One region of the Paenibacillus sp. NPDC057934 genome, then DNA from elsewhere that is predicted to be linked to it. Evidence: a T-box and tRNA genes for the amino acid it is inferred to sense, from the RefSeq annotation. Region 1 holds a T-box; the other holds one or more tRNA genes.
The links. A T-box is a leader RNA that pairs with one kind of tRNA and senses whether it is charged. The one in region 1 lies ahead of ACFVRY_RS19170 (arginine--tRNA ligase), so its partner is inferred to be a tRNA-Arg.

Region 1 (3,400 bases):
GCTCCGGTTGCTCCCGTAGCACCAGTCACTCCAGCCGCTCCTGTTGCTCCCGTCGCTCCTGTGTCACCTGTCGCTCCCGTCGCTCCTGTTGCACCTGTTGCTCCAGTTCCACCAGTTGCTCCTGTTGCTCCTGTTGCACCCGTCGCTCCTGTGTCACCTGTTGCTCCTGTTGCTCCTGTTGCTCCAGTTGCTCCGGTCACTCCTGCTGCTCCGGTTGCTCCCGTCGCTCCTGTTCCACCTGTTGCTCCAGTTCCACCAGTTGCTCCAGTTGCTCCGGTCACTCCTGCTGCTCCGGTTGCTCCCGTCGCTCCAGTCACTCCAGCCGCTCCTGTTGCACCCGTCGCTCCTGTGTCACCTGTTGCTCCAGTTGCTCCAGTTGCTCCAGTTCCACCAGTTGCTCCAGTACCACCTGTCGCTCCAGTACCACCTGTCGCTCCAGTACCGCCCGTCGCTCCAGTACCACCCGTCGCTCCTGGGGCCCCTTGTGCTCCCGTTGCACCTGTTGCTCCCGGAGCTCCTTGTGCTCCCGTTGCTCCAGTAGCGCCAGTTGCACCTGGCGCACCCGTAGCACCAGTTTCACCGGTTATACTAAATGGCTCTCTCAATAATTCAGAGGAGACAAGTCGGTGGGCGGTTACCAGTTGCCCTTCAGCATCAATACCCCATACAGAGATTTGAATAGGATCGTCGTCCGGTGGATCAATCGGTGTTTCAAAAAGAAATTCGAAGCCATCAAAATCGGCAAAATATTCTCTGGTGATCACCTGATTGGGCGCTACAGTCAGTAGCTCAAGAACATATTCCGTTCTTACACCATTCAGATAATACCCGAAAATCTCAACCGAAGAGACGGTAGTAGAACTGCGGTTATCGATTTTAACAATAACGTGTTGAGTCGGTCTTACCCCACTCACCGGCGATACCGCATTCTCTATCGGCCCTGTTGACAAAAAAGTCATTTCTCCAACTCCTTTTATAATAGATTTAGAAGCTGCGACACTATCATTATCACTAGCATTTATGAATCAGTGCCTCGATATAGTAATATTCGAGATTGTTACGGTCGGTGTGGACGGACATAACAATGTATTCAGATATAGAGAAAGATTTAATTTCCGAGCCGTTTGCAAGAAAAGGGAAATGACTATTGCATTCTTGGGGAAATTGGGTATACTTAGAAAAATTAATAAGACAATCGATGATCGGGAGAGTAATTATGGTATTCCAGCCCTCAGCGAGCCGGGAAAGTGAAAGCCGGTGGCGGAACTGATAATGAAGCGCACCCGTGAGATGGACTTCTGAACCTAACAGTAGGAAGTCCCGGCAGAAGGCCGTTAACCTGTGAGGTGGCTGGACCGAAGGTCCGGCAACAAGAGTGGTACCGCGAGCGCTAACAGCCCTCGTCTCTTTTTTAGAGACGAGGGCTGTTTTTTTATATCTAAAAGGAGGAGTTTTCATGTTAAGCAGCCTTATCAAAGAAAGCCTGGATCAAAGTGTACATAGTGTATGCACTAAGCTGGGTGTAGTATACTCCAGTGGTCCCATCCCAATCCAACAGCCTACCAGTTTAGAGCATGGCGATTATTCCACCAGCATCGCCATGCAGTTAGCCAAGACTTTGCGCAAGGCGCCTATGGTCATTGCCGAACTTATTGCAGCAGAACTTGAACAGCAGGGTAGCGGCTCAGGTCTGTTCAGCAAAGTGGAGGTTGCCGCTCCCGGTTTTATTAATCTGTCGATTCATTGGTCGGAATGGGCGAAGCGTTCGTTCGACCTGCCGGTGTCAATAGGGGAGAAAGTCGTTGTCGAGCATACTTCCATTAATCCTAATAAGGCCGCACATATCGGCCATCTCCGCAACTCCTGTATCGGGGATACCTTAGTCCGCATACTGAAAAGAACAGGGAAACAGGTCGAAGTCCATAACTATGTGGATGATCTTGGTAACCAACTTGCCGATACAGTGGTGGGATTACAGAACATTCCGCTGGAAGGTGATTATGTCCGTTTCGGGGATTATTGCTGGGATGTTTATTCTCAAGTGAACAAAGCGTATGCGCTTGAGCCTGAGATGATAGCAAAACGATCAGACACCCTGCATGCCTTGGAAGAAGGTCGGGGAAATACAGCCTGGCTCGGTAATCTCGTCGCCGAGCGTATCGTACGGGAGCATGTAGAAGAGATGAAAGGTTTTGGCATTGATTATGATCTGCTCGTCTGGGAAAGCAGCATTGTCAGAGAAGGTTTCTGGGCGGCTGCATTTGACCGGCTGTCACAAACTCCGACTTTCGTTCAAGAAACAGAAGGCAAGCTTGCCGGATGTTGGGTGTTGAAGCAGAACAACGGAGAGACGCCAGCGGGAGGCGCGGAGAGTGACGAATACCACCAGGACAAAGTACTGGTGCGCTCCAATGGAATCTTGACCTATACCGCCAAAGATATTGCCTATCATCTGTGGAAATTCGGATTGCTCGAAAAAGACTTTTCCTACAGTCAATTTTCCGCTGGTTTATGGACGACGGGCATGACTGGCCCTACCCTGCCTTATGGCAAAGCAGATGCTGTCATCAATGTTATTGATAAACGGCAGGAATATCCACAACAGATGGTGAAGCAGGCGCTGCAGGTGCTCGGCTACAACGAGCAGGCCGATAAGCTGCATCATGTAAGCTATGGCGTAGTTTCACTAAGCCCGGCTTCCGCAGCCGAACTGGGCATTGATGTCTCTGGTGGCAAAGGTTCTTATGCCATGTCGGGCCGTCAAGGAATTGGTGTGAAGGTTGCAGACCTGATCACTTTGATGGAGAGTACTATTGAAGAAAGCCGTTCCGATAAAAGCGGATTATCCAGCCGTATCATTGCTCATGCCGCCATCCGGTATTACCTGCTGCGCTTCAACCTTGGCACCGAAATTGTCTTCGACTTCAAGCAGGCTACTGAAATCTCCGGTAATACCGGCGTCTATCTGATGTATACCTTTGCCCGTGCAGGAAGTGTACTTAGCAAAGCTGAAGCGGCTGGGATGCTGCCGGAACCGGGAGTTCCATTCCCGAGCACACCAGAAGCTGCGGAAGCAGCATTACTGAGACATCTGAGCGCTTGGATGGATACTCTCCAAGAGGCTGGACAGGGTCTCGCGCCGAACCTGATCTGTACCTATGCCCACACCTTGGCTACCCTATTCAATAACTTTTACTCGCTCTGCCCCATCCTTAAGGGAGAAGCAGACAGCATGAGATTTCGGGTCTGGCTGACTGGCAAGTTCCAGACCACGCTGGGCGATGCGCTGAACGTATTAGGTCTTCCCGCGCCAAGCAGGATGTAGCAGGTTCAAAGGTTAGAAATTGAACAGGCCATCCATCAATAACCTAAAAAAAGTCTCTGGGGCGTTAGAGTATAA
Region 2 (3,400 bases), on a different contig from region 1:
AGCAGACCTTTCACCAGGTCCAGCATAGGTGTCGCTCTGATTAATGCGGCATTTGCGCTTGAGCTGTTATCTGTCATTATGTACCTGCAAAATGTGTGGAACTGGTCTACACTGGCTACTGGTCTTGCTCTTACCCTTGGTCCTTGTTTAGTATGGCCTTCTGCCACACTTGCTCAACGTCTTTCGAGGCACATTCAGATCAATAGAATCGCAGCAATCGGCAACCTGTTGATCGGTGCAGGACCGCTGTTGTTTATCTTGTTCGCGCAGGCCACACCGAACTACTGGCTACAAATTTTGCCGGGGTGGCTGGTAATAGGTATTGGCTATGGATTCGCTTTACCTATTATGATCTCTTCAGCTACCTCTGACCTGCCCCGGGAGCAGGCATCGACCGGCAGCGCAGTGGTGAACATGTCTCGGCAGATTGGTTCTGTTCTCGGAACAACACTGCTGGTCATCGCCCTGAGTACCTCATCAGCACCCGTCCTTGGGACTTTCCGTAATGGATGGTGGATCGCCGTCGTTCTCTCCCTGTGGGGGGCGGTCGCCGCACTGGGCATTTTGCCCAAGGTGGAAAAACCGCAGATATAGTGCAAGCATTTTGATAGAATATTGAATGTACAAAAAAACCGTTCCTTTCGTAAATGGTTGAGTATTCCTCCATTTGCTAAGAAACGGTTTCTTTTTTATAAAAGAACTCATTTACGATCCAAGAAGCCGAAGCACCGAAAGCACAACCTTGGGAAGCTATCGTACAGGTAAAAGCATTCTCACTTAATTGCGGCGAGGTTAGCTTAGCGATTAAGCGTCAGGATAACAGCAGACCCCGCTGGGACTTTTACGGCATATTGCTGCAAGAAGCAATTAACGGCATTGGGCCTAAAAAGGAGGTCACGTAGTAGATTTATTGCTTACAAAGGGAGCATAGGCAAAACAAATAGCGGTTCCCGCCGTCACTCTAACTGAAATTCCCGACGAGCTTATCTTTGAACAAGCCGCTACATTGCCTGTCGCTGATCTGTCAGCTCTATACGCTCTACGCAAAGGGGATTGCTGCTCCAGCAAACAAGTGCTGATCACAGGTTCAACCGGGGGCGTCGAATCATTCGCTAATCAATTGGCCGCCTTGTCGCGTGCCTATTCGATTGAAGTTGCCCGTTCCGAATCAAAGACAGAGCAAGTTAGAACTTTTGGGGCAAATGAAATTCTTGTCGAGGATGACATAACAAAAGCTATTTCCGCTAATGGACCTTACGACTTCATCATTGATTCTGTTGGCGGTGATACGCTCGCCGCTTTATTCCCTCAGTTAATTCCCCAAGGTATTTGCGTTCCACTGGGGCATTTTTCATCGGAAACTACAACTTTGAATATTCTCGGCTTGGGTGAGATTGACGCAGTCGCACATCAATTGATAGAACGCCAATTTACAGGCAAAGCAGTACTTACGATCTAGAGTTACCAACCAGCTGAAGCCATTATAGCGTACAGTTCGTAGGTTTCTTTTGCACATGATATTCCTGGAGTTTACACTTATAAATAAAAGAGTACATTAGATATAATATCTAATGTACTCTTTACTTGATACCGGTGAGAGGACTCGAACCTCCACGGTTTCCCTCTCGATTTTGAGTCGAGCGCGTCTGCCATTCCGCCACACCGGCATATTCAATTTTAAAAAATGGCGCGCCCTGAGAGATTCGAACTCCCGGCCTTTTGATTCGTAGTCAAACGCTCTATCCAGCTGAGCTAAGGGCGCAAATTGGAGCGGACGACGGGAATCGAACCCGCGACCCTCGCCTTGGCAAGGCGATGCTCTACCGCTGAGCCACGTCCGCAAACAGTAATTTTCATTCGGCACACTTTAAATAAAGTGAGCCATGAAGGACTCGAACCTTCGACACCCTGATTAAAAGTCAGGTGCTCTACCAACTGAGCTAATGGCTCATACTTGCAAAATACAACTTCTCAACTTTAAAGCAGAAAAGATGGCGGAACCGACGGGATTCGAACCCGCGATCTCCTGCGTGACAGGCAGGCATGTTAGGCCAACTACACCACGGTTCCAGGAATATTTGCATGAATGAAAATTGGTTGCGGGGGCAGGATTTGAACCTGCGGCCTTCGGGTTATGAGCCCGACGAGCTACCGGGCTGCTCCACCCCGCGTCATTAAAAAGTATTAACTTGTTTCCTAAAAGCAAAGTTGCATGGTGGAGGCTGAGGGGATCGAACCCCCGACCCTCTGCTTGTAAGGCAGATGCTCTCCCAGCTGAGCTAAGCCTCCATGTGATAAGCAACTTTTATACTATATCACAATCATTTAGATTATGCAAGTTTTTTTTGGTGACCCGTAGGGGATTCGAACCCCTGTTACCTCCGTGAAAGGGAGGTGTCTTAACCCCTTGACCAACGGGCCATATCATCATTCGCTGTTGTGACAACAAAAAATATCTTATCATACATTTTATATTATAGCAACAACTTTTTCAAAAAATATTTAATATAGCGTTTTAAGCAATAATACATGAGCCAAGACTGCGTTCTAAATACTGCAAGAACACCTCAGATCTGTCGTTGGATCTCCCTGTGATTACGCTTAGCAATCGGTGTAATGCCCCCTTACAAGCTCATAGCCGCTTATAGAGCTTCTATTAAGTCATATGCCACATGATACCGTGATATCGGCATAGCGCTCACTAATGCTCTATGAACATGCTGGACAGGTCAGGAGGGGTTCTCCTCCCCCTCTAACGCAATCGCTGTAACAAGATCTCTAGGGTAAGGAAGTAAACAATATAACATGCTGCTGTCCATCTGTTTTTCAAAATCTCATGAGAGTACTCCAGACTTAGCAAGGCTTTGTTAGCAATAATCGTGCCTACACATCCAGAGGCAAAATATAATAGCACAGAATAATTAAACCTGCACCAAATCGTTGATCCCGAAGGTCACTTTTGGGGTATTAATCATGTGCTATTTAAGGGTATTCTACGTTTCCCTTGACCATAAACCCAGAAATCTAAATTTATCTTGAGAACAAGTCTCTAATTACTTTGAAATAAATAAAAGACCACTGTTGAAAATTCAACAGTGGTCTAGTGCTTGGCGGCGTCCTACTCTCCCAGGACCCTTCGGTCCAAGTACCATCGGCGCTGGAGGGCTTAACGGTCGTGTTCGGGATGGGTACGCGTGGAACCCCTCCGCCATCGCCACCAAACGGGCATTTGCGGTACAAATGCATTATACAGGTCTCAGCATCGCCAAATGCTGAACACAAGTTTTCGAAATATAAGCCACTAGGACTCCATCTCTTATTACTTGATTCCTGAAAACTGAATCCGAAACGAATCTGCGTTCTACATATAGGATAAGCCCTCGACCGATTAGTATTGGTC

Region 2: it encodes a tRNA-Arg, which carries the amino acid that the T-box ahead of ACFVRY_RS19170 (arginine--tRNA ligase) is inferred to sense. The anticodon was not compared.

The regions. Positions count from the first base shown of each region.
Region 1 is NZ_JBHVPB010000008.1:103,773-107,172, forward strand. It holds gene ACFVRY_RS19165 (exosporium glycoprotein BclB-related protein) at 1-959, opposite strand, end outside; T-box leader at 1,190-1,411, shown strand; gene ACFVRY_RS19170 (arginine--tRNA ligase) at 1,457-3,325, shown strand.
Region 2 is NZ_JBHVPB010000007.1:438,953-442,352, forward strand. It holds gene ACFVRY_RS18685 (MFS transporter) at 1-594, shown strand, start outside; gene ACFVRY_RS18690 (MDR/zinc-dependent alcohol dehydrogenase-like family protein) at 1,007-1,459, shown strand; tRNA gene ACFVRY_RS18695 (tRNA-Leu) at 1,589-1,667, opposite strand; tRNA gene ACFVRY_RS18700 (tRNA-Arg) at 1,686-1,762, opposite strand; tRNA gene ACFVRY_RS18705 (tRNA-Gly) at 1,767-1,841, opposite strand; tRNA gene ACFVRY_RS18710 (tRNA-Lys) at 1,878-1,950, opposite strand; tRNA gene ACFVRY_RS18715 (tRNA-Asp) at 1,993-2,070, opposite strand; tRNA gene ACFVRY_RS18720 (tRNA-Met) at 2,095-2,171, opposite strand; tRNA gene ACFVRY_RS18725 (tRNA-Val) at 2,214-2,289, opposite strand; tRNA gene ACFVRY_RS18730 (tRNA-Glu) at 2,347-2,421, opposite strand; rRNA gene rrf (5S ribosomal RNA) at 3,106-3,222, opposite strand; partial or broken rRNA gene ACFVRY_RS18740 (23S ribosomal RNA) at 3,369-3,400, opposite strand, start outside.